Regions from separate parts of the Mastigocladopsis repens PCC 10914 genome, predicted to be linked through region 3. Evidence: riboswitches for the same ligand, from Rfam matches in the RefSeq annotation. Region 3 holds a riboswitch; each other region holds the start of a gene.
What was found. A riboswitch is a leader RNA that binds a small molecule or an ion and turns the genes downstream of it on or off. The one in region 3 is predicted to bind cyclic di-AMP.
Positions count from the first base shown of each region.

Region 1: it holds a riboswitch for cyclic di-AMP, as region 3 does, so the genes downstream of both, MAS10914_RS0100660 (hypothetical protein) here and ntrB (nitrate ABC transporter permease) in region 3, are expected to answer to the same signal.
Region 2: it holds a riboswitch for cyclic di-AMP, as region 3 does, so the genes downstream of both, MAS10914_RS0123700 (glycosyltransferase family 4 protein) here and ntrB (nitrate ABC transporter permease) in region 3, are expected to answer to the same signal.

Region 1 is NZ_JH992900.1:92,028-102,619, forward strand. It holds gene tnpC (IS66 family transposase) at 1-2,414, opposite strand, end outside; gene MAS10914_RS34805 (hypothetical protein) at 2,453-2,797, shown strand; gene MAS10914_RS29165 (plasmid replication protein, CyRepA1 family) at 2,715-5,918, opposite strand; gene MAS10914_RS0100655 (hypothetical protein) at 6,358-7,611, opposite strand; cyclic di-AMP (ydaO/yuaA leader) riboswitch at 7,780-7,931, shown strand; gene MAS10914_RS0100660 (hypothetical protein) at 8,207-9,361, shown strand; gene MAS10914_RS0100665 (hypothetical protein) at 9,532-10,592, opposite strand, start outside.
Region 2 is NZ_JH992901.1:4,868,222-4,878,813, reverse strand. It holds gene MAS10914_RS0123715 (GNAT family N-acetyltransferase) at 206-757, shown strand; gene MAS10914_RS0123710 (hypothetical protein) at 1,062-1,274, opposite strand; gene MAS10914_RS0123705 (flavin monoamine oxidase family protein) at 1,561-2,829, opposite strand; gene MAS10914_RS34615 (hypothetical protein) at 3,350-3,577, opposite strand; cyclic di-AMP (ydaO/yuaA leader) riboswitch at 4,327-4,552, shown strand; gene MAS10914_RS0123700 (glycosyltransferase family 4 protein) at 4,713-5,990, shown strand; gene MAS10914_RS0123695 (hypothetical protein) at 6,149-6,403, shown strand; partial or broken gene MAS10914_RS36780 (transposase) at 6,802-7,216, opposite strand; gene MAS10914_RS0123685 (TetR/AcrR family transcriptional regulator) at 7,387-8,112, shown strand; gene MAS10914_RS0123680 (HlyD family secretion protein) at 8,198-9,514, shown strand; gene MAS10914_RS0123675 (ATP-binding cassette domain-containing protein) at 9,616-10,592, shown strand, end outside.
Region 3 is NZ_JH992901.1:2,990,420-3,001,011, reverse strand. It holds gene MAS10914_RS0115485 (hypothetical protein) at 1-15, opposite strand, end outside; gene MAS10914_RS0115480 (universal stress protein) at 461-1,153, opposite strand; gene MAS10914_RS0115475 (ABC transporter ATP-binding protein) at 1,269-2,105, opposite strand; gene MAS10914_RS0115470 (ABC transporter substrate-binding protein) at 2,182-3,594, opposite strand; gene ntrB (nitrate ABC transporter permease) at 3,804-4,655, opposite strand; cyclic di-AMP (ydaO/yuaA leader) riboswitch at 4,765-4,972, opposite strand; gene MAS10914_RS0115460 (sensor histidine kinase) at 5,218-6,438, shown strand; gene rnc (ribonuclease III) at 6,465-7,148, opposite strand; partial or broken gene MAS10914_RS36215 (Swt1 family HEPN domain-containing protein) at 7,269-7,631, opposite strand; gene MAS10914_RS0115450 (hypothetical protein) at 7,892-8,290, opposite strand; gene MAS10914_RS0115445 (YciI family protein) at 8,428-8,697, opposite strand; gene pheT (phenylalanine--tRNA ligase subunit beta) at 8,820-10,592, opposite strand, start outside.

The DNA.
Region 1 (10,592 bases), on a different contig from region 3:
TAAAAATGCTCAACTTCTTTTTGAAAGTTATTTAACATTATCTTTTTTAAACCACATTTTTGTATGGTTTCCATAATTGGAATGATTAAGTTTTTTACCTCTAACACAAATGTTTCATATTCAGTGTCAAATGGTGTTTCTCTAAGGTCATCATTAAGATCCCGGATGAGATGAACCCAACACTTTTGTTGTCTGCATTGCACTGAATCATAGCCAGCATAAAAATCTGACACAAGGATACCTGTATATCCAGATAATAGCTCATGTACAATTGTTGCTTCCCTAGTCTCACTAAGTTTGAAGACTACATATTTTTCATTTGTGAAAACCCATCCATACCAGTTAAATCCCTTGATATTAATTGTTGTTTCATCTACATGAATTATAGGACTTTTTAATAAAGACTGAATTAGAAATTTTTCTGTTACAGAATAATACTGTGCAAAATCCTTAATAAAGGTTACTATCGAGCCCGCAAGTATTTTTTCACCAAACTGCTCTTGCATCATTTCGCTAATGCTTTCATATGGTAAGCGCATAGCTACTCGATGATAAATCAGCCAAGACTTAAATCCATGTCCGTAAAGCTGTGAATGTCCATATCTAGCAATAGTTGGTGGATTATAAAACTTGCAGCATTTCGGGCAATAACCTTTGTTACCTAAATATTTTATAATTGTTTTTCTAACACCATTCTTGGTTAAGACTAAATCAATGATAAGCCTTGTAGACAGTTTTGCTGTAATTTTCAGGGGAATATTGTTGCAAATTGGACAATTCTCTGCGGCAGTAACTTGGAGTATTTTAGTTGCTCTAGGATTAATTCTCCTCTGACCTTCATACCCCTTTTTTATACCACGCTTTTTCTTTTCTTCTTCATTACTAATTTCCTTTGTATCCTGTCTAAAATTTATTTTATTTTTATCATAGTTCATATGAGCAAATTTCAACATGGTCTCAAATTGGCTAGAAACTTCAATAGATATTTGAGTTTTTTGTTTTTTATGTTCCTCAGCAAACTCTACTTCAGATAAAGTATCAGCCGAAGTTTTTATTTTAGAAAGTTCATCCACTAGCAACTTTAAAGCATGACAGTCTTCAGCATTGTAGGTGAGTAAGCAATTTTTGTATCGAACTTCACCCGTTTCTTCCCAAGAATATCGCCATACAAGGCTCTGAAGACCAGATGCAACAGACGATGTCCATGTTGCTCCAATAAAATGACCAATCTCCTTCAACGTATTTGAGTAAACTGGAAAATAGATCTTGCCGTGAATATAACCGTTAACATTGACCAACCGTTGAATGAGAGTGCAACTATCGGCTCCATATCGTTTTGTTAGTTTGGACAAGGCACGGGGTTCATAACTACCATAATGATAAATGGGAGCATCAGAGTATTGATTAGCTATTGTTAACATCTGTTGCCATATCTGCTTTTCTTCCTCAACAGTATTAGCCCAAAAAGAGTAGAAATTTGTTGTATTTGATTGACAAACTAATAACCCAATCAAGTAGTAAAAGTTTTGGTCAGGAACACCTTCAATATCCAAAAATAATTCTGTTGTTTGCCGACATATTGCTGGTAAGTCCTGAAGATATATTTTTCCTGTTCTGATAGCTAACGCTTTTAACTCTAATTTATAAGTGTTATCAAATTGATTTTTGTTTCGCTTTTTACGTTTCTGTGGTTTGAATAGATAGGAAAGTTGCTTGACAGTAAAAATCCCCTTTTTCTCATATCTTTGAATAACTTTGGGGGTAACACCATCAAGCAGGCTGAGGTGCTCATCTTGTTCCGCTTTAGTTCGACATTGCACCTTAAATTGGCATATTGAACAATGCTTGTTCAAATTCATGGGTGGTGGTTCTGACGACAAGCCCGTAGTCCATTCTTGCAATGGCTCAAGTATAGGATTGAGATTGAAATCGCAATTCCTCAAATTGACACTATGGGACTTCCCATCTACAGTTATGATTTTACCTGTCTTCGGTAGGCATCCTTGAACTTGTGCAAGCACATATCCAATGAAGAATAGTTCTAGTTTAGCTATTTCATTAATCTGGTGTGTTCCTAGAAAAATTATTGGTTCATAACTGAATTTACCCAAGGCTGATTCATACGATACTTTTTTGAGAATGCTACAGTTAGCAATTAATATACCAGCCTTTAACTGAGCGTTAATCAAACAATCGATACCATTATTAATGTGTTTTTGGTCATATGGTTGTATATTTTGAATTTCTTTCTGAAGCATATCAATATACTTAGTTTTTATTTTATACTTCTTTTGCTCAATAATTTGCTCATACTCATGTAATTCTCCCGACTGCTTCGCAGACATTATTAGAAATGCTTTGTAAGGACAATGAGCGTAGGCAACCAAAATTTGAGAAGTGATAAATTGAGTCATATTTTTACCACTTGGTTAGAGTGTTAAGATTTAATGTTGTGGACTGGATTCGGCAACGCGAACAGGGACAGAAAGTTGCGCTGGTCGGTTGGGCAACGGGCGGACATTGGGCGGGTATGTACACGGGGAGCAACAACGAGAAAGTGAGTCATTTAGTGATGCTCAATAGCTTGTATGGTGTGAATGCGCCGCGTGTTGAAACCGTGACGATTCCAGGTGGAACGCATTACCTGTTTTTAGACCGTCCAGAACGAGGGCGCGATTGCGCGGAGCGCACTGCCCAAAGGGCAATCGCTTTCTTCAAGCAGTGCTCTCATTCTTGTCTTGAGGAGGTTGTGGAGGCGGTGATACTGTTCGGGATGAATCGTTGTCTAAATCTGTAACACTAGTATCCCTTGAAAAATCATCCCCCGAACTTTCCGCAGGAGGCTCATTTTCTGTGACACCCCCAATTGTATTTATCTCTATATATTCGGGGGTGTCACAAATTTGGGGGGGTGGCACAGTCACATCGTGTGGACTAGCAGAATGCTGTAGCTTGGAGGAAACCGCTAAAATATCTCGTTGTTCCCAAGCTGCAAAAATCTCCGCCCTGCCGTCGCACGGTTCTTTGTAGCGGTAAAAACGCACAGGATTTTTCTCGCCTGCTACCCGCCGCCGCTCCAACTTCTCTAATTCCATGCCAAGGTTAGACAGCACAATCTGTAGCACTTGGATAGGATAAAGTGTTTCGTCAAAGCTTCCTAGCCCCAAATCGTTGAGTTCGCGGGCGTATCGTTTTACCAAATCTGCCCAGGCGATGAGGTCTGGATCATGGCTGGTGAGTTCCCGTTTTGGGTCAAACCATTGACCAATATTTAGCACCTTGAGGGCTTCCACTTTGGGCAAGTAGCCTTTAATATCCCAGAGGCACACCCGTCCATTCCCCCGCTTAATATGTCCCTCGAAATGCCGGCGGTCTCGCAGCTGAACAAACTCGGGATCATGGGTCAAAAGGTAATGCAGCCGGATTTTGGGATACCACTCAGAATCGTCTTTTTGTTTTAAGTCTGCTGTCACCTCTACCCCATAGCGTTGCTTGAGTTCGTATTTTCGTACTTGCAACACCTCAGACGGAGTTTTGTTTCGTTTCTCCTTGAGTTCCAAATACTTGCGTTCTGTGGGAAGCTCTACCATCTCTACTGCTTGGTTTTCTGCCGATTGATTGGTGTCGCAGCAAGTTTTGAGTTGGTCTGAGTTATCTTTGTCCTCCTTTTCGTCGTCGGAATCAACTACAGTCACCCGGTGTCCCTCAGCAACTAATCCCTGATGCAAACTATCGCGGAATCTGAAGCTGGAAGCATTAATCCGGGAAGCCATCTTTGCCCAAGTCGCGGTTGCTACAGGTTCAGTGGCGGCGTCGATGTCAAAATCAAAATCCTTGAGTAGCCGGATGTTAGCTTTGACGACTTTGAAAGTTGAGGTCAGCAACGCCTTATAATTAGAGCTACCGTTGCCAATTTTACCTAAGCCATATCCCCGCGCCCAAATGAAGCGAGGAACTGGCTCTCTTAAGCGCGCCAAAGCTTGCCGTGTTTCCGATTCCGGGCAAACCCCTTGAGAAATGAGAAACACCTTTTGGAAATGCTCTTTGACATCAATTGACACTCCAGTCCCAATACTGGGTGAAGCTATTATAATCCTATACTGCTTGACAATTTCATTAATTTTCTCAACGCAACCATAGGCTGGGTGAGTGGGGTCAGCAACACTTTCTGAGTCAATCCTGAGAATCGTCTCGTCGGGAAAGTTTTCTCTTGCCCAGGATTCCAGATTCTTAGTTCCCCATTTGCTTCTCGCCTTTTGACCATCGCAGTGAATCATAATCGCTTTGGGTGAAGTGGAGAGCGATCGCTTGATCTGAGTGAGCACAGGTGCAGCATTTGTTGATTTGTAGATGGTTACGTTCCAACGAATCTCTTCTTCTGGTTGCCAGTCGTTGACAACTACCCACGGCTGTAAATCAATTTCAGATTCCCGCTTAATCACCCCCCTGATAAAATCAATACTTAGGTCACTTAAGTCTGCATCTTGAGCAATAATCAATCCCCCGGTAGATGCAACAAAGCCCATTAGCTGCTGGAAGGTCTCAAGAATTGATACACGCTTCTCGTAGCAAGTGGATCTGTTGAGCAAGTGCCATATAACTTGCTCGACTTCATCGAGTACTACAATCGCTCCTGCCCAATTTTTGGGGTTAAAATGAGCTTGAGATACGGGATGTACCGAGTCAATGCAAACTCCAAAGCCTAATAAGCCCTTAGTCTGGCTTGAGTGGACATCCTCAATCCAATCCAGCCCCAGGCGATCGCAAATCGCCCGTCCCAGCTGGATGCGGTGCGTAATTACCAGGATTTTTCTACCTTCTCTCTGGGCTTCGGTAATTAACTTGTCCAGCGCTTGAGTTTTGCCCGTTCCTTTGGGAGACTTGATACAAGCAAAACCGGACAAGGGGAAGGGGATATCTCCTAAATAGCGCTGATTTAGCCTCAGCGTCGCCTTGTAGGTCAGTTGCCACAGCAGAGAGGCTGTATACACCTCCAAGCTGACAGCAGCCTTGTAGAGGCTTTCAAACGCTTTTTCGCCGTTGGCGACGATAAAATCATCAACTCCCTTGTGGTCGCCGATTAAGGTGATGACCTTGACATTGCATCCTGCTTGTGCTAATAATCCGCCTGTGCACTGGATTGATAAATCTACATTCGCCTTTGTGGTGGGTTTTGGGTCATTGTCAAAACAGAAGTAAATTTCGCGCCCAGGGGCGGCGAATTTCTCTAATTCGGGGATAAGATGGCGATTGAGGGTATGACCTGTTATTGGGTCTTGTGAGCTTCTGATACCGGAAGAAATACCAGGGAGTGCGATCGCCACATAGCCAGCACTCAACAACGCCCCTGCTTTTTTCGCCCCCTCGGTGATAATAATGGGAATTTCCGGGTGCAAGTACACCCATTCCCAAAAGTTCCGAAGCTTACGTCTATCCAAAAGCCGTAGCGCCAGGGGAGAATTATATCGCTTGATTTTGTAGCGCTTGGCAACATGATCCCAAATTTCATCAGGGACACGCAGGAAATATGCTCTCAGGTCAGTTTTTGGCGGGGGTTCATATTTGACTAGCTTCGGCGGTTGACCAAATCCCTTAAATTCTTTACCTTTCTCCGATGACGGGCGAGGGGTGTCCGGCTTGAACTGACCCCAGAGCATTTCTTCCCATGTCATCGGGTCAATTCCGCCACCGCACCACCAGCCGCCATTCTCCAATGGTCGATAGCGCTTTAAATAGGAGTCGGTGATTCTCCCGCTGTTGCGGCGCTCAATGAATGGCGAGTAGAGCAGGTAATCGTAAATTCTAGCGCCTGATAGGGAAATGACGTTCAATGCGGTGATTTCAGGATGGACGCCGCTAAGAGTTACCCACTCTTCCCAGTGCTGAGTCGAGATGTGTGTTGGAGGAAGGATGTTCATTGCCTTCCTCCTTGATGCTGGGGTAGCCCAAAAGGCGGGTGTTGGTTATACTTCGGTTTTTCCACCCGTTTTGTGTTCTCGCAGCTTCTGACATCAAGTCTTAGAGTGTTTTTCTGGTTTGTGCCGGAGCAAATGCAGCAATTCATCTTGAATTGGCGAAATGTATATAACATTGCCAAATCATGCCAGCTCCGCAAAAACGGGTTTGGCGACCTGATCTATATAATCTATATGATCAGGGCTGTTTTAAGGCGCTAAAACCCTTATGTAGTAAGGATTTCAAAAATGGATTGTCCGGGGATACGGGTGTTTTTCTCGGGGGATGTGGATGCTTTTGTTCTAAAGCTCAAACCTTTACATGACAAGACTTTAAAGCCAATTTTGAGGGTAATTTGTTTTAGAACAAGGCTAAAACAAAAAAACCAGCCGACTTAGGTTGCTATTCCTTTCGCTCTAGGAAACTTTTGGGAAGGGGGATAGTGTCAAGTTGCAAGCTCCCTTGTGACACATCAGAAACAAACTGTTCTACTGTTTCCCGTATATCCTTGAACGACTTACAGAACATCAATTTTTTGTCCATTTGAGTCAGTAAAGTACGAAGACTATCTTTCTCCTCTGTGTTCTCATCTTTCAGCTTCTTTTCAATTTCTTCCCTCAACTCGTAATGAAGGTCTTTATGTTTGGAATCGGTGTGGATAGACTCAAATTTACCTAAGTAATGTCCTGCTAAGTGGTCAATTTCCTTTATCCAGAATTCCAGTTCCGGCTCTTCCAACGAGGAACGGAGAAAACGCTCTTCAAGGTCTTTCGTGTCTTTCTCTTTTAAAAAAGACAGGGAACATAACTGATAATATTCCTTTTTTTTGGCTTCTAAAGCGTTTTCAGATTTGCAGAAACTTTTTTTGTACTGTTCTTTAGCAATATTCGTTACTTTGTTGTGGAGGTATGCCCGAAGTTGGTAGACCGCCTCTTTTGCTTCCCGTCGTGCTTCTGCTTCGGTTACGTTTCTTTGAGTATTAAGGCGTTTGTACTTCGCGATTTGGGCAAAACTCATCCTGCCCTTCATCACCATATCTAGGACTTCGTAATACGAGGGTGAGAATTGTTGCAAGAGGTCGAGCGCAGCTTGAATTTCAGCCAAATCAGTTTCGATTTGCTCCTGTGCAATAGTAAACGTAGGCTTATCGGTTTTTTGTAGAGCATGGCTCTCTGCTTGTTCTGCCCTGTGTAGCAGCATTTTGAAGCTCATCCAGCGCAGAAGAGGTGTCATGCTATTAATACTAAGTTCAGGAATACCATAGTTGATAACAGCGAGCGTGAGCATGGCACGCCAAAGACAATCTCCAACAATTTCTTTTTGTCGCTTGAGTCGCTCCTCAACTATGTAGTCCTTGAGTCCTTCTTCCCTATGATTCTCCACAAGCCCCAATTGAACTGCATAGCGCCTTGTAGCTTCTGACCAACACCACCAGATAGAAATAGGCGCTTCCAAGAATGCTTTGAGACGGGAATGAATTGGAGTTTCCAGCACCGATGCATCACGTCCAATCCGTTCAAGGAACTCAGAAGCGGATATTTTTTCTCTTGCTGCTTTGTCTTTGATGGCATCCCAAGCGTTTTGGGTAATGGAAAGACTTCTGACTGTTTTTTTCTGTTGGTTGCCTGTCTCCTCTGTCTTGGTGTTTCTTTTCATGGTTTTAGAGGGATGCTCCTTATTAAAATCTATATAATTTATATAATTAAATAGATTACTAAATTAATATTTTATTGTGAAACTTGTAAAAATAAAAGTTGTTTGCTATATTCAAATAATCTAAATAAAGTATAAATACTTTCAAAAAGCAAAAAAGCATATCTGCCTAATACTGTTTTGCCTTATTGCCTTTAGGCGTATATGGTAATACGGAGCGGAGGAACCAAATGATTGTGGGGCTAATACTGTGATTTTTCCAGGATGGACACCTTTCAGTCCTAGCCCGTCAGCTAACTTCGTCGGCATTGAGAGGAGGCTGAACGAATATCATTTTTATCGAATGGTGTTCTATTCAGTGTTTTTGGTTTTTTGCTTGTTCTAAATTTCTAGTGGTACTGACTTAGTAACTTAGTAATCGAAAAATCCCGAACCCCAAATTATTACTCTTAGAGTTTGAGCCGAATATATTATTCCAATCAATCGGTTATCACGAAATCTAGAAGTCAACTGTTTTCGGGTTAACTGAGTAACTGTAGGCTAAACAATAAGAATAATTTTGGCGTAGGGATTCACTTGTCAATAAAGGAGAAGCTAAATGAAAGTGAATCCGTTCACAGGTATATCACAAGTCCAAAAAAGAAAGCTAGGGCAGCAAAGGCTTTATTTAAGGATACGTAAATTTCAAAATTTACTTCGCACTCCATCTGTAAAAGTTGGTTCTGCTCTTTCTGGAGCATCCATAATATTAATCATATCACCATTATTATCTAAGCAGGGAATTGATTGGTTTAATGTTTGGCAAAATATGGGTTTTAACTTGCTAGGTGCTGTCTGTGCTTTTGTGGCTTTTGATATTGTTTTTCGTCGTCTAAAAGAATTAGATGAACAGCAAGGAGTGGAGCTAGATTTATTTGACAAGTCTGACTTTATTACTACAATCATGGAAACAAAATCTTTCACAAAATGTTCTCCTCATCCTATAGCTTCTATTAGAATATTGGAAACCTGGACAGAATTATTGAGAGATAATAGTTACAAAGAAAAATTTACTCAAGCCATTGTCAAATATATTGAAAACAATAATCATGAGATTGAAATTTTATTTCTTAATCCAGAAAACAGAGATTTGGTAGAAGCTCGTTCCATAGAATTACAAGGTTTATCAGAGGAATTTAATGATATTAATATTGCAGAAAAAATTTATATAAATTTACGAGAAATACAGAAAATAATTCAAAAATTAGAAGTGAACGGAAATCAAGATAAATTAAAGGTTAGATTGTACAATACTAGCCCATCCCTAGCTATTTATATGTGTGCTCCAAATTTGTTCGTTACCTTCTTTCGCTCTGGGAAACTGACGACAATGAGTAAGCAGTTAAAACTACATATAGATTCTCCTGTAGGTGCATTTATTAATGAAAGGTTTGAGGAGATATGGCAAGATGCCAAAACTATATCTCTAGAAAATTGTCTGTACGTAACAGTAGACGTTATTCAATACGGTAGAGTTCAACGTACTTATGATAAAGTCAAGTATGTTCTATGCGACCAAGGCTATTACCTCCAAAATGCCAAATTGTTCCAAGATATTGCCAATAAAGCAGATATAAATATCCGAATTAATGGTAGAGTATTTAGACAAAATGATGTAGCTATGGATGATTTACCAGATAATGTGAAAAAACTTTTCCGTAGCAAATATATGAGTTATGGTGAGTTATTTATTTTTATAGAGTTACTAAAGTGAAACAGTGAAACTGAGTCAGCTAAAAAAGAAATAGTTATTAGTTTGCATTGTAAACTTATCACTTTAATGACAACTTGAATACAAGTACCCAAATTTATTGATGGAGAATGAAGAGTGTTTCCTTAATATTGTTCTTCAAGTCCTTAAAATCCTTCTTAAGGTTGCCCTTATTATTTACTTAATGACCAATCAAGGTTGTTGTGCAAAGCCAACAATATCTGATGAAAATTTTCATATGACTTGCCTGAATCAATTAAATATTCAGCTATCTTGACTCCTGTTTTGAGTTGACTCACAATATCTTCATGAAGATTTGGTACTTTCTCCCCAGCTACTAGTAACAAACCCGCGTTTGCTACCAAAAAATCTCTTTTTGATTTAAAGTATTGTTTATCTCCAGAGAGAATTTCCCAAAAAATATTCATTTCTTCTTTGATTTCTTGTTCTGCTTTAATCTCTTCTATGTTGACTCTTTCAAGACCAATATCCTCTGGTGAAAACTCAGCAATTGTGATACTTTTTGAGTCAATTTTGATTATGAGATTGTTAGGGATGTCTTTTTCTTGATTGACAGATGCATTAGATATTTCATCAATTCCGTCATAACAATGATAAATTATACCTTTACTTCCCAAGTGTAGATATATGCCAAGGACATAAGGTATCATTCCTAAGTGACACACTCCTGTAGAGTGATGAACTGGATTTAATACCTGTGCGTTTGGAGCAACTATTTTAAAAATATCTATATCTAGAGATATATCTGTTCTTTTTAAAATTTCTTGCCAATTTTCTTTTGTAGGTTTGTATTTACGATTAATCTCTATTAAATTTTGATACCATAGCTGTTTTCTTGCTTCTATGAGCTTATCTGAATATGGAAATCCCAAATCGGCAAGTGAAACAAAGGCGAAATTATACCTAACAAGCAATTCTTTCAAATAAAAGGGGTTAACTTGAATGTGGTTATATCCAAGTTCTGTTATTGCTTGAGAACTTCCATGCTGAGAAGTCACATTTGTTGTTCCAGTCTTACAGATAGTTACCAGAGGAGTAACAATAATAGATGCGCTAGTAGTAGCGTGCATTGTTTTAATAAAATCTCCTCCACTACCAAATGCATGGTCATGAGAAATTAAGTCGAGACTATACTCTTTGTCTTGGAGATATTTCCAAACTTTTTTTCTTAAGTAATCTATAAGAAAATTTACTTGATGAAACCCAATTCTTC
Region 2 (10,592 bases), 1.9 Mb from region 3:
TTTGTCAAATAAAATACTCAATCTCTTTTTAAATAAAAAATAATCTCAATAAACTCTCATATTAGTATTGATTTAATTGGTAAACTTGGTTATATATCAATACCGTTCAGTTAAGGGGTACTTGTGACAAATGTATAGGTGTTGTGCCTAAAAATAATCTTATCTCAACCGTATTTGCTTATCTATTTCCAGAGAATTACAGACTATGGAACTGTCTCAGATAGAAATACATACAAATCGGCTTTTGTTGCTGCCAATATCACAGAAATACAAAGAAGATATTTTTAGAGAATTTACCAAAGAAATTACTCTTTATATGTATCCTCGTCCACCTAAAGATATTACTGAGACAGAAGAATTTATTAACGATTCTCTAGGCGAAATCAAAACGGGAAATCATCTTGTACTTGTTATTTTGAAAAAAGACTCCCAAGAATTTTTAGGATGTACTGGAATCCACGAAATTCGCAGTATAAATCCAGAAATAGGTATTTGGCTAAAAAAATATGCACAAGGAAAAGGCTATGGATTAGAGACTATTACTGCACTTAAAATATGGGCTGATGTGAACTTAGATTACGATTTTCTTATCTATGACGCTGATAAGGCAAATATCCCCAGCCGAAGAATCCCAGAAAAACTTGGTGGGCAAATTGTTAGAGAGTATGATAAGACGAACTTAAGTGGAAGAGTTTTGCATATAGTAGAATATAGAATTTCAAGAAAAGAAAACTTGCTTGAAACTCGTTACAAGTGAGTTATTGATGTCTCTAAATAAGAGAGACTGGAAAAAAACAGTAGACCACAAAAAAGGGCTGAATGTCATGTCGCCTGAAACTATCGGACTCACAAAGAAGCAGTTCCCGTAAACGTCTTGCAGATCGTTTAGGGGAACTGGGAGAAAATCCATAGCTACTGTAACTGAAGACTGTTAACAAAGAGCATTCAATTAATAATATTTCCTATTAATCATTTAGTATCATAGTAAACCAAAAAAAATAGGTGGAACAAAGATGCAGTTAGCATCAGACAATTCCACCCGTCATACTGTAAATTGAAACTTAACGCTTTTCGGTTCCCTGATTGCCAGCGCCTTCAGTCAACTGGTCGCTGTTGCCGGATTCTGGTACAGCAGATGGCTTTGCATCAGTTCCGGTAGTCATGCCAGTATGGCGTTTCTCTTCATCAACGGGGGTTTGATAGTCACCGGAAGCAGCAGCGTTTTGTTCGTCGGATTGTCGGTCTTGTACTTGGTCGTTTTCTGGATAAGCCATAACTAAAACTCCGTTTTTAACACTGGCATCATTCTAGGAAGTGTGGGGATGTCATTTCTTCTCTCCAGGATGTAGTTATGCTTAATCACTCCATCTGTCTTCTGGATGAATTCTCACTCAGCTATAGTGTCAAAGCTAGATGGTATCCTCTTGTGTTAGCAAGAGCGTTCTAAATAGCTGTTCCACACTAATTTTGCGCTCATTCGCAAAATTAGTGTGGCAATTGCAACCGCGATGATCGTGCTTACGGCTATGGCTAGATCTACAGTAGGGATTCATCGCTTAATTATTCGCCTAACAAGTTAAGAATTTGTTGTGCAGCACGTTGACCACTGCGAATCGCGCCCTCCATGTAACCACGATACTCCACAGGGGCAGTATGCTCGCCTGCAAAGAAAACCCGACCAGCAGGTTGCATCAGATGTGGGTCAAAACGATGCAACTCCCCCGGTCTAAAGTAGCAGTAGGCACCTCGTGTCCACTCATCAGCACTCCAGTCATATGAACGAGAGGAGATAACCCTGGGTGCATCAGGATAGAGGGTGTTTACTGCTGCCATTGCTCGGTCAGTTGCTCGGTCAGATAACTTTAAACTTGAATTGCCCCCACTGAAACAAGAAAGAATTTTTTCCGCTCCCATTTGAGCGAAGGTCGGCTCCCAGATAGCCTGATACTCGCCCTCAAGCAACACAATTCCAAAGTTAGACTTTGACCAAAAACAGTGCGGGTATTGCAATAGCGTCTTAACGACACCACCGTAAGGCAAACTAGAAATCGCCTCTCGCTGTATATCTGTCAGTGGTGCCTCTATCAAAGTGTGACGCAACACGCTCCAGGGAATCGTTACTATCACGCTGTGAGCCACTACCTCAACTAAACCGTTTGCTGTCTCTACACTGACGCTAACAGAGTTATCAGTCTGCTGGATACGGCGCACGGGAGCATTAGTATGAACTCGCTCCCCCAGATATTTAGCCAAAGCATCCACCAAACGCGAAACACCGCCTTGAACCCGCATATTGTAAGCTCTGTTGCTGATCCCTGTAAAATAAGCAAAGAAACCTATGCTAATCAGGTCTGCATCGGTAGCAAATAGTGAAGAAGCCAGCAAACGAGCAATTCGGCGTGCAAAGGGAGCGATTGGGTGTGCATCCAACCATTCATCTAAAGTCTGTTGGGGGTCTTGTTGTTCATCTAACAGACTTTGGAGCTTTACATACAGATTGTCCAAATCCGTACTTTGTTCTGCTGTCAGCGACATACCATTGCGAAGTGTTCCGTCAATGAACCAGTAGAGGTCATCAGAAAAATGGCACGCTGGGTCAAGCTGAATACCAAATTGAGTTGCATAAGTCATCAGAGCAGTATGATTATCGTCCACAAACTCGGCACCTAACTCTCCGTATTGTCCTGCACTAAGTTGAACTGTATAAGCCCGCCCACCTACACGCTCCTGTGCTTCAAATACTTGGACATCCATGCCTGCGCGTACCAGTTCATAAGCCGCACTCAGCCCCGCTAGTCCTGCACCAATGATAATAGTTTGAGATGGCATCGCTTAATTCCCTAAAAACATCAATAAGAACCAAATTATCAGGCTAAATCTGTTCCTTCATGACTGCCATTTGCCGATAAATAAGAACAACTGTGTAAAGCTTGCTTTTGTCAGCATTCTCACATTTGGATCTGCATTTTAATTCATTTGAGAAGTGCTAAGCTAATGAGCATTCAAGTTGCATAGAGCTAGGGCTGAAGCCGTTACTACAAGCGAATCATCCAGGAAAAATGAATGACGATTAGCTTATAAGTCTTCAACCGGACATGATTATGATATGAGACCCCCGCCACGGATAAATCCGGGGGCTTGTTACTCGTGTGCTACCTACTCGCCCAAAATCCATTCTGGATTCTGGCGACTGACGTCACAACTACTTTCAAAGATTAACAGAGCGCATTCTGACTGTGCCATTGATGATAGCTGCGGTCTTATCCCTCTTGTGTCACTTTCCGAGTATTGTGAATAAAAGAATCAAAAGATAAAACTCTACAAGGTAAGTAGGGCAATGAATGTAGAATTACAAATCCTGAAACATTTGGCAAGAGATGCTAACCCAACAGTTGCGATCGTAATTGAGAGCTGGTGAGCCAGCGCGTTCCGGGGGCCCCTCCGGGTATGCCTGCGGCACGCCTGACGGCGTTGGCGTACCCTGTCCGCAGGACTTACACCAGTCGCCTGGGTCGGGAAACCCTCCTGCATAGCGCTGGTTCACCGCAAGGCGCTGGCTCGTCCATCTGTGGTTCATTATTTCTTTGTGTACTTCACCCAATTGCAAACCGCTATAGTTAGCTTTATTTGTGCCGACCTACTTAGAACATTAGCAAATCTATTGTTATTTAATTAGGAGATTATGTCATGATATTTAACTACTGTGTCATGTTAGTTAACTAGTAGCTCAACGAAATATTTTGCTAAAAATTATTTTTTGTATTTTCTTTATTTAAATAACAAATTTACTTTATTCTTTATTCCGCTATAAAAAATTAGTCTCTTTAGCAAGAGATTGCATTATGATATTATCAAGCTAATATAAACTAAGGTCTGTCTTGAAAGTCCAAAATGTCATGTTGTTAGCGAAGCTTCTCTAACAACATGACAAAATGTCTAGTTTGCAGATATGCCATAGCAATCTACTTATAATTGAATTGCTATTTTCGTTAAAAATGCCTTATTCATATCTCTTCTATAGAGAATGATTCATTAAGTTTTGATTGATGAAAATTTCTATTTTTTGATTAATTTATGTGTAACAGTTACTTTTTTTCTACCTACAATGTATAATCAGGATAACGTTTATGCTGGAAAGACAATATAACCCTAATTCTTTTACCAGGCAAGCATCGTCAAATAATGTTGTTAAGTGTTTGCATAATTTGCAATGGAACATATTAGACCACATTAGTGCTTGTAGTTAGTAGGAGTCACTCTTGAAAGAGGTTGACTTGAATCACGCTTACACGTTAAATTCTTAACAAATCTACATCAGTCTGCCTAATCCACGGTTTGCCCTAAACATTCTGTTTAGTTGGGGTATGCCAGGAGCGGAGGAACCAAGTTTGGGGCTTATTTCATAAAAGAGTGAAAAATGAAGAATGAAAAAAGACAAAATTACTGAAATTTTTGCTTATATCTTCTTTGTTCCTTCTTCTCTCTTCTGTGAGGGGGACATCTCTCAGTCCTAGCCCGTCAGCTAACTTCGTCGGCATTGAGAGGAGACTGAACGAGCAGCATTCTGACAAGTAATGCCTTGTTCGCGTCAGTGTCCTTGGCTGGTATCTGTGCGCTTCGTTGTACCTGCCCTCGACCTTGAGGATGAGGATAGTATTATCTTCTCCTTGGTATATGAGGCAGGAAAAGTTGCCATATGGTGAAGTTGAACTATGTTACCGACCAAAAAACATCGCATAGCTCTGATTTCTGTTGATGGAGATCCTGCTGCAGAAATTGGACAGGAAGAGGCTGGGGGACAAAATGTCTATGTGCGTCAAGTAGGTCATGCGCTTGCTCTGCAAGGTTGGCAAGTGGATATGTTCACTCGCCGAAGTAGTGCAGAGCAGGTTGCGATTGTGCAACATGAACCTAATTGTCGAACTATTCGGTTAAAAGCTGGACCTGCTGAGTTCATAGGGCGAGATCGCTTATTCGAGCATCTGCCTGAATTCATTGCAGAGTTCCAAGCATTCCAGCAGGAGCAAGGATTCCAGTACTCTCTGATTCATAGCAACTACTGGCTGTCCTCTTGGGTAGGTATGGAACTGAAAAAGCAGCAACAGTTGATTCAGGTACATACCTATCACTCTCTAGGAGCCGTCAAGTACAGCGCTGTTGCTGATATCCCGGCAATTGCTACCAAGCGACTAGCTATTGAAAAAGCCTGTCTGGAGAGTGTGGATCGAGTTGTTGCAACTAGTCCTCAAGAGCAGGAACATATGCGAAGACTCGTTTCCACTCAAGGGCAAATAGAACTGATTCCCTGTGGGACTGATGTCGATAAATTTGGTCCAATTCCACGAGTTGCGGCACGGCAGGAGTTAAGAATTGCACCTGATGTCAAGATGGTTCTCTACGTTGGTCGCTTTGATCAGCGCAAGGGGATCGAGACACTGGTGCGAGCCATTGCAAGGTCTAGTTTGCGGGATCAAGCTAACCTACAACTAGTTATTGGGGGTGGAAGCCGTCCCGGTCACAGCGACGGGATCGAGCGCGATCGCATCGCAAGCATCGTGGCTGAACTTGGACTGGAAGATTGCACAACCTTTCCAGGTCGCTTAAATGATTCTGTTCTTCCCTTCTACTATGCAGCCGCAGATGTGTGTGTTGTACCCAGTCACTACGAACCTTTTGGTTTAGTTGCAATTGAGGCAATGGCTAGTCGGACTCCAGTCGTGGCTAGTGATGTTGGAGGGTTGCGGTTTACAGTCGTACCTGAAATCACTGGATTACTCGTTCCTCCTAAAGATGAAGTTGCTTTTGCCAATGCTATTGACCGCATTCTGACCAACCCAGATTGGCGAGAGCAATTAGGTGAGGCTGGTCGGCAACGTGTAGAAATTGCCTTCAGTTGGCATAGTGTGGCATCCCGATTGACTCAACTCTACAATCATCTGCTGGCTCAAACCATACCCACAAAGGAGACCAAATCTCAAGTGGCAGCTTAATTTCTACAGCTTTGACCAAAACAGTTCTGAGGAGCCAGCCGCGTGCGGAGGTTCCCTCTGAAGAGAGAGATTCTGCCATTTGCCACAGCCATCAGGCAGAATCGCCCCCAAACATTACAAAACAAGCCTCTACCCTTTTACATTAGGGAGTTATCAATATGCTAAATATCGGAGATTACGCACAGCATCAAATGACGGGGCAGATAGGTCAAGTTATCGGTTATGGGCATCAAATACTTCATGGAGTCTATCTAACGACCCTAAAAGTACGAGCAACCAACAACAAGGGAAGTCGTAATCGGAGCAGATTCATTGAGGATGTGCATTCCGCATGGGTGTTAGCAGAGCCAACAGAAATTTCTAACATTCTTTGCCCACAGTCAGCCGAAAGCGGATTGGCACTGCAAGCTTAATGAGCTTTTACAGCGTTTTTCATATATTTGAACCACAATCTTTGGTAGGGGCGTAAGCGCAAAGCGCAGGCTCCTTCATGTGTGCAGCGTGCCCTTTGGGCATACAGCCGTTCGCCCTTACAGTGTGGTCTTCTATTTACCCGGAAATTGCTGTAAGATACCAGCATTACTAAAATAGCAGGCAAAGCCCTTGGGCTTTGCCTGCTATTTGTATAGTTGCTATGTTAACTCTTGCACTGATGGCACTTGTCACCAAATCGGTGTTATCCCTCTTGTGTCACTTTCCGAGTATTGTGACAAGTTATTGCTGGGATTCAATCATTTAATTGCTGCAATGAATCAATTTAAACCCGGTTTTGCTTCTGGATAATTTAACTTAACGTGAGTTCGACGAACTAAAAAACGGCAGGAGGCAGAGCAGGCAAGTCTTTTGGGTAAATGTCAAGTGAGGGTTTTTTCGGTAGATAAGTATAAGCAGCCAAACCTGCCATCAAATTGACTAAGAAATTGAAGACACTACGGTGCCGAGAGCATTCTATTTGGCACAAATTGCTGTTCAAAAAGTTTTTGGGAGATATAACCTCTATCTCCAAATAGTTTACCAATCAAGTCCTTGGTCATGTCTGGAACTGGTTCTCGGTCAAAGTCCTTCGGACACGCTTCGCGAACGACATTTGCCGGAGTTAGTTTGAATGCCAGCAATTGTCCCTGGTCGTTGATAATCAAATGGAGTTTAAAGCCGAAGTGCCAACCCACCGAATTTTTGCCCCATTTAACTAATCCTTTAAAGACCTTGTGTGCATGAGCACGGCATCATTCGTCAGTAGGTTGTTAGATTTGAACAAGCTTGGGCAGTGTGATACACTTTTAAGTACTTACTTAGCGTTCTTAATATTGATTAAAATTTGAGAATAATCTCTTTTACAGAACTCTATTACTTCGTGGTATATTATTGATTGATTAATCAATCAATAAGTTTGAATATGCCTCCACGTGATGAGCAAGACTTTGAGAATCGGCGACAGCAGATTATTGACGGTGCTTTGCAAGTCTTTGCTAGCAAAGGCTTCGAGAAGGCAACCAACAAGGATATTGCTGTAGCAGCGGGAATTGGCTCACCTGGTTTGATATATCACTACTTTAAGGATAAAGGCGACTTGTTTCGGCAGGTGGTTGAGCAACGCTTACCAGTGTTGCAATTGCTGACTCATAGCCAGGAGGACATAATGAGCAAACCACCACAAGATGCGCTCACTATCTTTGGACAAGCCTTTCTCAAAGTCTTGGAAAACCCTACCTCTATCGCACTGATGAAGTTACTGCTTTCTGAAGCTTTCCGGCAACCTGGGATTGCCGAGATGTTTAACACTATTGGACCAAGTCGTGCGATCGCTTTCTTAACTCGCTATCTGGCAAAGCAAATGTCGGCTGGAGTACTCAAACCAATGGACCCTGCTGCTGCAGCCCGTTGTTTCACTGGTCCTCTGATTGCGTATATGATTACCCGTGAAGTCTTTCTACAGCCTGATGCTCAACAGATCAGCTCTGGCACGATGGTAGCAACTGCTGTCGAAATTTTCCTACGAGGCATGGCTTCAATTCCTGATAGGGATTCAGGCATAATAAGCACTAGCACCTCAGATATAAGACCACATTCCACGCCGCAAGGTGTATTTGATTTGCATGAAAACGGCTACAAACAAGCTTGAAAACAAAATTTTTTAGGCATAAAGTTGATTAATCAATCAATCAATTTAAAAATTTCCAGAGTTCATCACCACCCATGGAGTCGTTATGACACAAACGCAGACAGAACCTTCCAATGACTCTAAACAGGCTAGCAGCAGTCTTGTGAAAGAGAAACAACCCTCCCAGCAAGAGCCGTCACCACAGAAGCCTCGACGACATATTCCCAAACCAGTGCTGATTTTGGGTGCGATCGCACTCCTTGGAGGAGTAGGATACGGAATTCACCGTGTCTTTTTTTATCAACCTGAGCCTAGTGGTCTGTTTTTAAGTGGGCGGATTGAAGGCTACGAAACCGATGTATCTGCCAAAATCGGTGGCAAAATTGCCAACGTAGCCGTCAGAGAAGGAGATTTGGTCAAACCCGGTCAGTTATTAGTGCAAATTGACGATGCTGAGGTGAGTGCCCAACTGCGGGAAGCCGAAGCTAAAATCCGTTCAGCCCAGGAAAGTTTGAAGCGTTACCGCCAGCAGCTACCTGTGTTGGAAGCCCAGTTGCAGCAAGCTAATTTGACCACGCAACAGGTCAAGCTAGAAAGTCAGGGTAAAGTGACGGAGGCTGCGAACTCTCTAGCTGCATCTCGTGCTGACCTAGTTCAAGCCCAAGCTAACCTGAAGCTGGCACAAGCAAGACAAAGACGGTACAGCGACTTATATGCCCAAGGCGCGGTATCAGCAGATACACGAGATGAGTATAACAATAGCGCGGCAACAGCCCAAGCCAGCGTTAATGCTGCTCGTCAGAAAGTTCAGTCCGCACAGGGAACACTGACTCAAGCTCAAGCGACCCTAGCCAATACACCGATTAAAGCTGCCGCAGCATTAGAGATTGAGAAACAGATTGTCCAAGCCCGCACTGATATTGCCAAAGCGCAGGAAGATGTCAACGATTACCAAGCACAAAAACAAGAGATTCAAGCAAAATTGAATTACTTGGTCATTAATAGTCCACTGGCTGGTAGCGTCATCACTCGTTCTGTCGAACCAGGCGAAGTGGTTGCAGATGGCGCGGCGTTGCTGACAATAGTGAATCTCAACAATCTTTACCTGCGTGGCTTTATCCCAGAAGGAGAAATTGGTAAAGTCAGACTTGGTCAGCGCAGCTTGGTTTATTTGGATGCCTTTCCCAAGCAGCCCCTAGAGGCAACAGTAACTCGGGTAGACCCCAAAGCCAGTTTCACTCCAGAAAACACTTATTTTAAAAAAGACAGGGTAACTCAGGTCTTTGGCGTAGAAGTTACCCTGAAAAATCCCCAAGGTTTTGCAAAACCGGGAATGCCTGCTGATGGTCAGATTCTCCTACCAGAAACACAGCAAAAGCGTACTTCTAATCCGTTACCTCTGGCGTGGAAATTCCAGAAATAAGCCCACGCATATCTAATTTGCATATTGCAAATGACATATTCTCCTCTTTTTGTGTGTGCCTAGTTAGTTAAAAAAGTCTTAAATACCCTCCCAATAAACTTATGACAGCAACTCTCCAGGCAGGTAATAAACAACAGCATACCAATGCCCCTGTCATTTCCATCCGGGATCTACGGCATTGCTACGGCAAGGAAATTGAAGCTGTAGCAGGCATCAATTTAGACATTTATAAAGGAGAGATTTTTGGACTCATTGGTCCTGATGGAGCAGGCAAAACCACAACATTTCAGATTCTCTCTGGTGTAATGCAACAAACAAGCGGCATTGTCGAAGTCTTGGGTTCAAATCCCAGGGATGCGCGCTTGCAAATGGGCTATCTCACCCAGCGCTTCAGTCTTTACTTAGATATGAGTATTGCTGAAAATTTGCGATATGCTGCGGGTTTGCGCGAGGTGAGTGACGCGGCGTTCAAAACCCGCAGCGAACACTACCTAAAATCGCTGGATTTGGCACAGTTCAAAGAGCGTTTAGCGGGACGACTCTCAGGGGGAATGAAGCAGAAACTTGGTTTGTGCTGTGCCCTAATTCATCAGCCGCAAATCTTGCTATTAGATGAGCCAACAACAGGTGTAGATCCAGTTTCGCGGCGTGAGTTCTGGGATATATTAGCAGAACTCGCTGTGACTGAAGGGATGACAACAGTCGTTGCCACACCCTACCTAGATGAAGCAGAGCGCTGTTCGCGCATTGCTTTGATGTATGAAGGCAAAATTCAGCAGTGTGACACACCTACTCAAGTGAAAGCAAGTTTGGGTGTACAACGCTTAGAAGTTTACTTGCCTGTAGCAGAGCTTGACAAAGCAGCAGACATACTGAATAGTCATGCCGATATACGGGATTTAGTTTCTGACGTGCAACGCTTCGGCGATCGTTTGGACGTGCTGACGGCACAGCCGAAAGAAACCACTAACAGAATTCGACGCATCTTAGAGCAGCAACAGATTCAGGTTGCAAATTTTGCAACCGATAGCCCAACTCTAGAGAACACCTTTGTTGCCCGCCTGCGGGAACTCAAAGG
Region 3 (10,592 bases):
TTCAGGCTGGTTCATATTATTAATCCTTTCGGGGCTGCAATAAGCTTTGCTCTTTGTTGTTTGGTCACATCTTTGTGATGTTTTTGTCCTTCCCTAGAAATAGTTTTCGCTCATACTCCGTAGGGTAGCATCCTTAAATCATAAAGCAAGTAGCATCCTCTAGAAAATTGAAATATTTATTTAACAAAATTAATTAAAGTAAAATTTTTATATAAAAATTTTAAAATACTAAATTGTATATAACTCTTGTAAATAAGATTTAAAGAAACCCGATTTCTTAAAGAAATCGGGTTTTTATGCTTACTATATATTTCCACGATCTTCCCAATTATCTGCACTAAGTACAGCTTTGCATTAATTTGTGGCGTTTTAATTTGTAGTAAGTGCTTTAGCACTCTTCGTGCTTACTACGAACTATATGCATCATCTTCATTTCGTTACCAACTTTTGCAATCCTGTACTAAGGGCGTTTATCATTGATAAAATTGGGTATACCCAGTACTGAACAAGGGAAGTTAGAACCTAGCTGTTGGACTATCGGATGCTTGAGTGAGTTACAGCCAAGTAACAATAAATCCGCACCTTCTGCTGCCACCACTTTTCTCAATTCCTTGGCAATGCAACCAAACCGAAGATGAGCTTTAAAAGAACTCTTCCATTCCACAGCTAGACAACTTGCTTGCCGGAGGATACATTCTGCTTGTGCAAACCTATCCACCAATATTTCTTGTTGGTATGCTGCGTTAGCCTGCAATTTTGTTTGAGTGATAACACCTGTGTCAAACCCTCTTAAGGGGAAGCTTGTTGGACAGTGTGGTGGGATTTGTTCTGTTGCTCGCATACTTGCAAATTCCTCTGTTTGCAAGACATCTCCACCATGACTACTTTGATTTTCCTCTATTACATAGACGACTTGAACTGTCACTTGCGCCTTTGTGGCTAAACGTGTTTGATGAGCAATCAACAAGGCAATATCTAACGCAGTATGGCTGTTGGGAGAACTATTATAACCAACAATTAAATTGACTGAGTTGGTTGATTGAGTCTGTAAAGACAAAGATGTTTTTGGCGCTGACATTAAGACCATTTGCTCAATTAAATCATCTCTACCAATGGCATTTTGCAGACGCACCAATATAGGCTTAAGATTCATATTTTTATCTCTCTCTCAATAAGAATTAACACAAACAATGACTCATCTGCAATTCATAATCCGTAATTGATTTTGTGACTAGAAATGACGAATTATGAATTATTAATTTTTTCAATTACTCGTCTTGAGTGAAATACCGATCTAAGAAATTTAGGGCGTAGTTGCGGAGGTCATAGTACTCTTTTGAGTTCCTCATAGCAGCGCGATCGCGTGGATGAGAAAACGGTACTTCCAGTATCTCCCCAATCTTAGCCGCTGGTCCGTTGGTCATCATAATAATGCGATCCGACATATAAATTGCTTCATCTACATCATGGGTAACCATCATGACCGCCTGTCGGTGATTTTCCCAGATATCCAACACTTGCCGCTGCAATTTACCCCGAGTTAGCGCATCTAACGCTCCAAAAGGTTCGTCCATGAGCAACATTTTTGGACGAATTGCTAATGCTCTAGCAATACCTACCCGCTGCTTCATGCCACCAGAAATTTCATCAGGATACTTATCCGCAGCCGCTGTTAAATTTACCATTGCCAGGTGTTCATTCACAATGCTAATTTTTTCAGCACGATTGGCATCTTTTAGCACTTCGTCTACAGCAAGCCGGATATTTTCCCGCACAGTTAACCAAGGTAACAGCGAATACTGCTGAAACACCATCATCCGCTCAGCGCCTGGTTTACGAATTTCTTTGCCATCTAACCGCACTAATCCAGAAGTCGCTTTTTCTAAGCCAGCGACAATCTTTAAAAGTGTCGATTTCCCGCAACCGGAGTGACCAATAACAGAAATATATTCATCTTCGCCCACTGTTAAATTGACATTATCTAGGACGACAAATTCAGCTCCATCAGGTTTTGTATATGACTTGAATAAATTTTCAATCTCTAGAAATCCTGTGCGAGGTGAAGCCCTATCATAGGCATCTGTTGAGAAAGAGGTAGATTTCATTTGATACTCCTGCAATTAGTCATTCACAAGCATACAAAGGACACTCAACACAGTACTATTAACTCTGCTGAGTCTGCTAGGACATAAAGAAAGATTTGGGAGCATTGGCTCTAATCTCAAAACTCTTGAGATACCCGACTGGATCGCTGGGGTCAAAAGCTTTCTTGTCGATAAATAGTTCAGCTTGTTCTATCTTGTAATCTTCTTTTGGAGATTCAATTCCCATTTCAGCAGCAATTTCTCGGTACAAGTCAGTTTTCCAAGCTTTACGCGCCAATTCTTCAGCATTTTTGGGAATTTCTTTAATTTGTCCCCAACGAGCTGACTGAGTCATTAACCAAATACTCTCAGATTGCCACAGAAATGTTGAATGGTCATTTGGCGCTTTGATAAGATTAGTCGGTTTTTCAAAAAATATTGTTGTATCAGTCGATTTCACCAGCCGTTTTTTGCCATCAAAACCGCCGTAATTATATTCGCCGACAATCCCTGGTTTTGTTAATTTGAGTTTTGCTCCTGTAAATGACTTATTCGTGATAATCTTAGCCACTTCCTCCCGATTTTTTGGATCGCCACAATAGCGGCAAGCTTCTATCATTGCCTTAACCAAGGAGCGATAGGTTTTGGGATTTTCTTTAATGAAAGACTCCATCACGCCTAGAAGTCTATCTGGGTGTCCTTGCCAGATTTCCTTACCCTGAGCGAAGGTAAAGCCAATTCCGTCATTGCCAGTAATTGCCCGTGTATTCCAAGGTTCTGCCACCATATAACCTTGCATTGCCCCAATCCGCATATTCACCACCATCTGCGGCGGTGGAATAATGATAATGCGAAATTCTTTGTCGGGAGCAACTCCAGCAGCAGCAGCTAAGTAGCGGATAAAGTATTCATAAATAGCTGAACTTAGCACCACTGCCCAAACTCGTTGCTCGGATGGTAATTTTTCAAAGTAATTGCGAAAATCGCGCCCGAACTCTTCCAAATTGCCGTTATAGTCTCGCCAAGGACGCAACCCCGAATTCCACATTGCTTTATTCATCGTCATGGCGTTACCGTGACGGTGAATTGTCATTGCCGCACACAAAGGTGCATGACGTGCGCCTTCTGCACCTGTTCTAGCATTCGTCACCGCACCACTCACGACTGGCGAAGCATCAAGGCGACCAAAAATAATGCCGTCACGAGATGTCCCCCAGCTAGCCTCGCGGCTGAGGGTGACATTCAAACCATACTTGCGGAAAAACCCTTTCTCCCAAGCTACGGCAAAGGGAGCGCAGTCATTCACCGGCACATAGCCCACTGTAATGTTAGGTTTTTCCAGTGTCTTGGGGTCTACGACTGGTTCCACCGCCAATGCTGCTGATGAGATTCCTTTGGGCGCACGGTTAGCATTAATGGCACAAGAAGAAAGTCCACTTGCAAATGCTGTTGCTCCCAGTCCTTTGACAAAGTCTCTTCGCGTCCAGTTATTTGTGTTATGGTCACTCATGAAAAACCTCCTGCGGCTGCGAAATCACTCATTAACCACGAAGGTACAAAAGTTTTTTGTCGTATCCTTCCTCGCCCTCTATGGTCTGTTAGCTCTTTGTCCTCAGATGCGTTGGGTTACTAACGCACCAATACTAAAGGTGGTGACTCTACGCTGCGTTACACTGCGTTAACGCACCCTACACCTGATTATTGAGTGTTGACAAATAGCTAGTTTGAAGTTATGGGGCGACGAGTGACTAAAGCTTGTATTTTACCGATGGCGTAATCAAGAAATAGCCCTGTTAAGCCAATCACCAGCACGGCAAGAAAAACGGAGTTTAGGTTCAGGCGACTCCATTCATCCCAGACAAAAAAGCCAATTCCAATACCGCCTGTGAGCATTTCTACAGCGACGATAACTAGCCAAGCAATTCCTAAACTAATCCGCAAACCTGTAAAAATATAAGGCAAACTTGCGGGCCAGATGATTTTTGTAATTCTTCGCCAACGGGGCATTTCCAGAACTCTTGCCACATCTAGATAATCCTTGGGAACACTGGAAACTCCCAAGGCAGTGTTAATGATTGTGGGCCACAAAGAGGTGATGAAAATGACAAATATTGCGGATGGATCTGCCAAATTGAAGATTGCCAGGGCAATAGGAAGCCATGCCAAGGGTGATACTGGTTTGAAGATTTGAATGACGGGATTGAGAACCATCAGTGCTGTTTTGGACATCCCAATCAGAAAACCAACGGGAATTGCAACAATAGCACCTAGCGCAAACCCTAACAATACCCGTCGGATACTTGCTATCAGTAACCAGCCAATACCTAGATTTCCAGGTCCTCTTTGGAAGAATGGGTTGAGGATGTAATCTAAATTTGCGACCAACGCTTCAGGCGGGCTGGGCATCAATTCATGGTTTGCAAGGGCAATAATCCACCATACAACAATAACACCCAAAAAACCAATCAAAGGAAACAAGAAGGCATCCCGTATTATCACGGGTTTAGCATGTTTCCAAGCTGTTCGACCAGCAACTGCCAATATGGCAGCTACATTCAGTTGAAATATCATTTGTGACCTCAACAGACTCAAGCGCAGGTACAAGTAATCTGAGCAGTACCAGCCAAGGATACTGATGAGATCAGAACATTATACATACATTATACATAATGCTGTCTCTTCAGTCTCCTCTCATTGCCTACGAAGTTAGCTGACGGGCTAGGGCTGAGAGATACCCCTCTCATAGAAGCAGAAACAACAAGGAAGAAAGATACACTTATTCCTAGTTCTTCACTCTTTTTTTCTTCTTCTATGAGATACGCCCCATACTTTGGTTCCTCCGCTCCAACTTACGCAATGCGATTCATTGGATTAGGCTGACTTACTCTTATTTTTGATAAATTTAACATTGATACATAGTAGCGTCAAGCTACCTTAAGATATAGTTTTTTGCCTTGAAAACAAGTATCTTTGAATTGAGTCAATTCATCTGTATTAAGATATATAAATCTTAGCTAAAAATCATGTATTTTTATGCTGAGTCATCACATACTTTTAATAACTAAATGTAGCACCTCTCTACATGGATAATAAAAGATTTTTCTCTGCTATTATGTTTATCCACTGATAAGTGATGAAAGATTTTAGTCAATTGCTGCAGGATAAAACTCGGACGATTATAGAACAGTGGGTGGAAGCTGTTCGACAAGATAAAAAGATTTCTAGCACCAATAATTTATCTCGCACAGCTATTGAAAACCATCTTAGCCATATCCTCTTGGCGCTGGCAACAGTGCTTTCTCAATATCAAGATGATCAAATCCAACCCATAATTCAAGCGAGTTTGCATCATGGTATTCTCAGGGCAGAGCAAGGTTTTGATGCAGCAGAAATTGCAAGAGAGTATCGTCTCTTACGTAACATAATATTTAGAACTTTAGAATCAGAATTACTGGAAGCCTCAGCACAAGACGTGATGCGAGCTGTGCGTTTGATTGATATGGTGTTGGATGAAGCAATCGCCTACTGTTTCCAAAGTTACACACAACAGCGATTGGCAGAAGTAGAGCAGTTGCAAAATCAACTCACCCTCAACAATCAGGAACTCACTCGCTTGGTGCGGGCAAACCAAGACAACATATCGCATTTGGCACACGAACTCAAAAGCCCTTTAACTTCGATTATTGGTTACTCTGATTTGTTTTTGCGCCTCCAACGCCAAAAATCCGAGGAAAAAGACACCCTTAGTCATCTAGAGCATGTTGAGCGCGTGCTACGCAGTGGGAGACTATTACTCCACCTGATTAACGATGCACTAGAGATTTCCCGTTATGATGCAGGGCAGATGAAACTGCAGCCAGAACCAACCAGTGTGCATGAATTAATTAGAAATGTCTCCGAAATGTTGGAGCCTTTGGCTGCTAATAAAAATTTACAAATGAGAGTTGAGTGCGATTCGGCTTGCGCCGATAGCTCCGCTTCACGCGCTCCTGAAGAAGTTCTCACAGACCCGTTACGGTTGCAGCAAATTGTAACAAATCTTGTCAGTAATGCGATTCGCTACACAGAGTCGGGAAGTATAAAAATTACGTGTAAAACCTTGGGCGTGGACAAATGGACTATTGCAGTCTCCGACACTGGGATTGGTATTGAACCAGAAGACCAAGCGCACATTTTTGAACCCTACTTTCGCATCCCTTATGGCACTAAGTCCTTCCTTCCTGATAGTACCGGCTTGGGCTTGGCGATAGTTTCACGGCTGGTAAAACTATTGCAAGGTGAGATTAGTGTAGTCTCGCAGGTGGGAGTTGGTTCTACTTTCACGGTGACTTTGCCATTGACAGTGGAAATGTGAAGTGTGGTGTAAAAATCCTGCCTAGTTTACATCCTTTTTTGTTCTTTCACCCTAGCAAGCGCATCTTCAGCAGCTGCCTTTTCAGCCTCTTTTTTACTACGCCCCCTGCCTTCTCCGTACTCTTTATCTGCCACAAATACTTTAGCTATGAATTCTGGAGCATGAGATAAACCACCTGCTTGAACTGTGACATACTTGGGTGGTGTTTGGGTGATGTTGCGTTGCACCCATTCCTGAAATCGATTTTTAGAGTCTACATTTGAGCGAAACTCCACAATACTTTCAGGGACAGAATCAAATAGCGGTTCCACAACACCACGAACTGCTTCAATATCAAAGTTGTTGTCTAGGTAGTAAGCGGCAATGACTGCTTCAAAGGTGCTACTCAGTAGGTTGGGATTTTGGTAGCCTCCTTCTAAACTTGCGCCTTTACCCAACCGCATTCTCAAGTCTAAGCCAACCTCAGTTGCAAACTTTGCCAATTGCTTTTCATCTACCAGCGCGGAACGCCGACGAGTTAATTCGTCTTCGCCCTTTTCCGGGTGACGTCGATAGAGATATTCGCCACTTAAAAAAGTCAGCAAAGCATCACCGAGAAACTCTAAGCGTTCGTTGTGTTCCCCTTCTTGGGGGTTCTCATGGACATAGGAACGGTGTGTCAGCGCACGACGTAGAAGAGAAGCATTCTGAAAGCTTTGTTGTTTAATAATTTCAGCCAATCTCTGTGTTTCTGTGTTAGGGGTTTTTTCAGTTTGCTGAGGACAGAGCATTGCTAGGACTTCTTGCTTGTGCTGTTGTGCAACATTTGCCTCAGATGCAGAGATAGCCTTGAGAAGTCGAGCAATCGTGTCGAGAGCGCGATAAGTGTCCTCTATTGAAAAGCGAGATTGATGCGCCCATGTATTGCGGACTTCAACCAGTTCACTCACTAAAGCACGCCCGGTACAACCTAGTTTTTGACTGAATACCTGATCCCACTGCCCAATTATTATTTTCAATAAAACAGAACTATCATCATGCAAAATATCTTTGGCGTCACATCTTAAGGTTTCGTCATCAGACATACATGATGTAACGTCCGTTAGCCAGCGCTCACCATAAACTTTTTGCATCTCCCTTTTTATGTATGGGTATAAGCCCTGATTTAAAAGAGTGAAACTCCTGCCAACTCGTTCGTGGTTACTAATAGCCATCGTGGTAGTTAAAGTAACATTATTTCTGGGTAATCATTTTATGCACTTTATTGAAGTGCCAGAAAAAATCCATCCATTAACAACTTTTCATATCATCAAAACCGCCTCAGTTCAAAATTGAACTGAGGCGGTTTAATTGTAAATTATGAACGTTCCTGGAAGGGATGAGAATAAAACTCGTCTCTAGCTCTGCGAGGAAAAGTATAAAATCAATCCTCAAAGGATAATTCGTAACTAAGTTGCTAATGCCAAATTACGAATTACTTTCTATTTCTTATGATATGGATAGCTGCACCTGCTACTCCACCATCGACTGCATCCCCAAGGGTATCTTTACCTGGGCGAGTAATCGTGCCAGTCACCGTGCTAGCGGCTACACCTACTCCAACATCTTGACCCAAGTTCCGATTTCTGGGATTGCGTCTAGCACCATTGGCAGCATTAACAGCAGCACCAGCAGCAGCACCCTTAACGGCATTATTTAACACGTTACCACGACCTCGGACAGCTCCAGAAACTACCCCAGCACCTGCTCCAATACCTATATCCTCTAGGATTTTTTTATCAGCAGACGCCGGTTGAGCAGGAACTAAGGTGACACCTGCTAAACTTGCAGCCATGAGGCAGGGCATAAGTGTACGTTTCAAAATTTTGTTCATACGACTCACCTTCTCAATGCATCAAATAACCTGAGAAAAGTTTAAGTTGATACAGTTGTATTTAACCTTTCTCCTAGTCTAGGCAATTCCAAAGCTTTCTTACACGAAAATGCTTTCATAATTACCGTACCTTTTATTCAAAATGCCTGAATCCACTCTTTGACAGAGTATTCGGTCCAGATACCGTTTTGCCAGTAGGGGTCAGCCTCAACTAACTGACGCACGGTGGCTTCGTCTTCGGCTTCGTAAATACCAAAAACTTTAGTTAAATCTTTGGTAGGACCAATAGTCATCAACACACCGGATTCTTTCTGTTTCGCCAGTCCGTCTAGATGTGCTTGACGGTAAGGGGCGCGTTTTTCGAGAACGTCTTCGCAGTAAGTTCCCCACATTACGTATTTAGGCATGGCTATATATTACAATTCAAAATTCACTCATTCAAAATTCAAAAACAAGACACAAGAGAGAAGAAAGAAGAAAGAAGAAAGAGCAAAGAATTTCTTCATTTTTCACTCTTGATTCTTGAGTCTTAACTTCTTAGGGTAACGCCGAATTTCTCCACTAGGGATTCGCGGACTTTGTTGTGTACTGGTTCAATTTCGGTATCGGTGAGAGTGCGATCGCTCGAGCGATAAATCAAGCGAAATGCCAGACTCCGCTGTCCTTGGGGTACGTTCTCCCCGCGATATTCATCAAACAATTCCACAGACTCCAGTAAATCTTTAGCTGCTTTGGTAATTGCTTTTTCAATTTCGGCAACTGTCACCTTCACAGGTGCGAAGAAAGCAATATCTCGATCTGCCGCTGGATAGGTAGAGTAAGGCTTAAATTGCGGTACTAAGATTTCATCTTCGTTTAGAGAATTTAAAAGCACATCTAGATCCAACTGGAATACGTAAACTGAATCTGGTAAACCTTTTTCTTGTCGTAGTTGGGGATGCAGTTGCCCAAAGATACCCAATCTGTTACCCCGTACCCATAGGGAAGCAGTGCGTCCTGGGTGCAAGCGGGAATCTCTGCGATCAGGTTGGTATTCCACTTGCAAGCCAAACTGTTGGTATACATTTTCTAAAATACCTTTGGCTTCAAACCAGGTCATGGGTTGTTCGCGACCGCTTTTTGTCCACTTGCTAGAGGAAATATCGCCTCCCATAATGCCAGCAATGGCATCTGCTTCTTGCAAACCTTCTTCTTCTTGCCAGAAAATTCGCCCAATTTCAAAGCCGTTGAGCGAACCATTCCCCTGTTCTTGGTTGTATTGAAATGCATCAATCAACCCTGATATCAAGTCGGTTCGTAATGCAGAATATTCGACAAATAACGGGTTTGCGAGCACGATTTGTCTGTCTTCCCCTGGTTTTACCAAGGAATAGTGCATTAATTCTGTCAATCCTTCTGCTCGCAATACTGCTCGTAACTTGCGTATCAGATCTTGTTCAACAGGTAAATAACCTGCTTCTGCCTTATCGGGTAAGGTGTCGCAAAATTTATCGTAGCCGTAGAGACGGGCAATTTCTTCAACTAAGTCTATTTCCCGTTCTAAGTCGCGATAACGATAGGGAGGTACCTCAACCGTCCACCTTTGGTCGTCTATGGGAGTCAGCTGACATCCTAGTGCTGTCAGGGTACGTTCCACATCTGCACCTTGGAGTTCCCCTGTTTGCTCTCCCAAGTCGATTGGTCCTAAAACCTCATTCACTCGGTCTAAACGCAGTTCAATGGAACGTGACCAAGTGGCCCGATCAGGACGGGAGTCAGCAATTTCCTGATGTACTATAACTCCATGAGCCAGTTCGTTCATAAGTGACAAAGCACGGCGCGTGGAGACTTCCAACTCAGCGCGGTTGACTCCCCGTTCGTATCTCCCAGAAGACTCGCTTCTTAATCCCACGCTTCGGGAAGAACGGCGAATTGCCACAGAATCAAACAGCGCGGCTTCTAATACCAGGTTTTGAGTCCCATCATGCACTTCGGTTTCTTCACCACCCATGACTCCAGCCAGGGCAACAGGTTTATTATTGGCGGTGATTAACAAATTTTGGGTAGATAAGGTGCGAGTTTGTCCATCCAGGGTTTTGAGAGTTTCCCCAGCGTTGGCGAAGCGGACACCAATTTGTAGAGACGTACCATGGTAGGTCTCCATACCAGCAACAGATTGTAAACGGTTACCATCAAAGGCGTGCAGTGGTTGTCCCCATTCCAACATGACGTAGTTAGTGATATCTACAACATTATTTATGGGTCGCACTCCAGCAGCACGCAGACGCTGTTGCAGCCACTCAGGTGATGATGCAATTTTTAC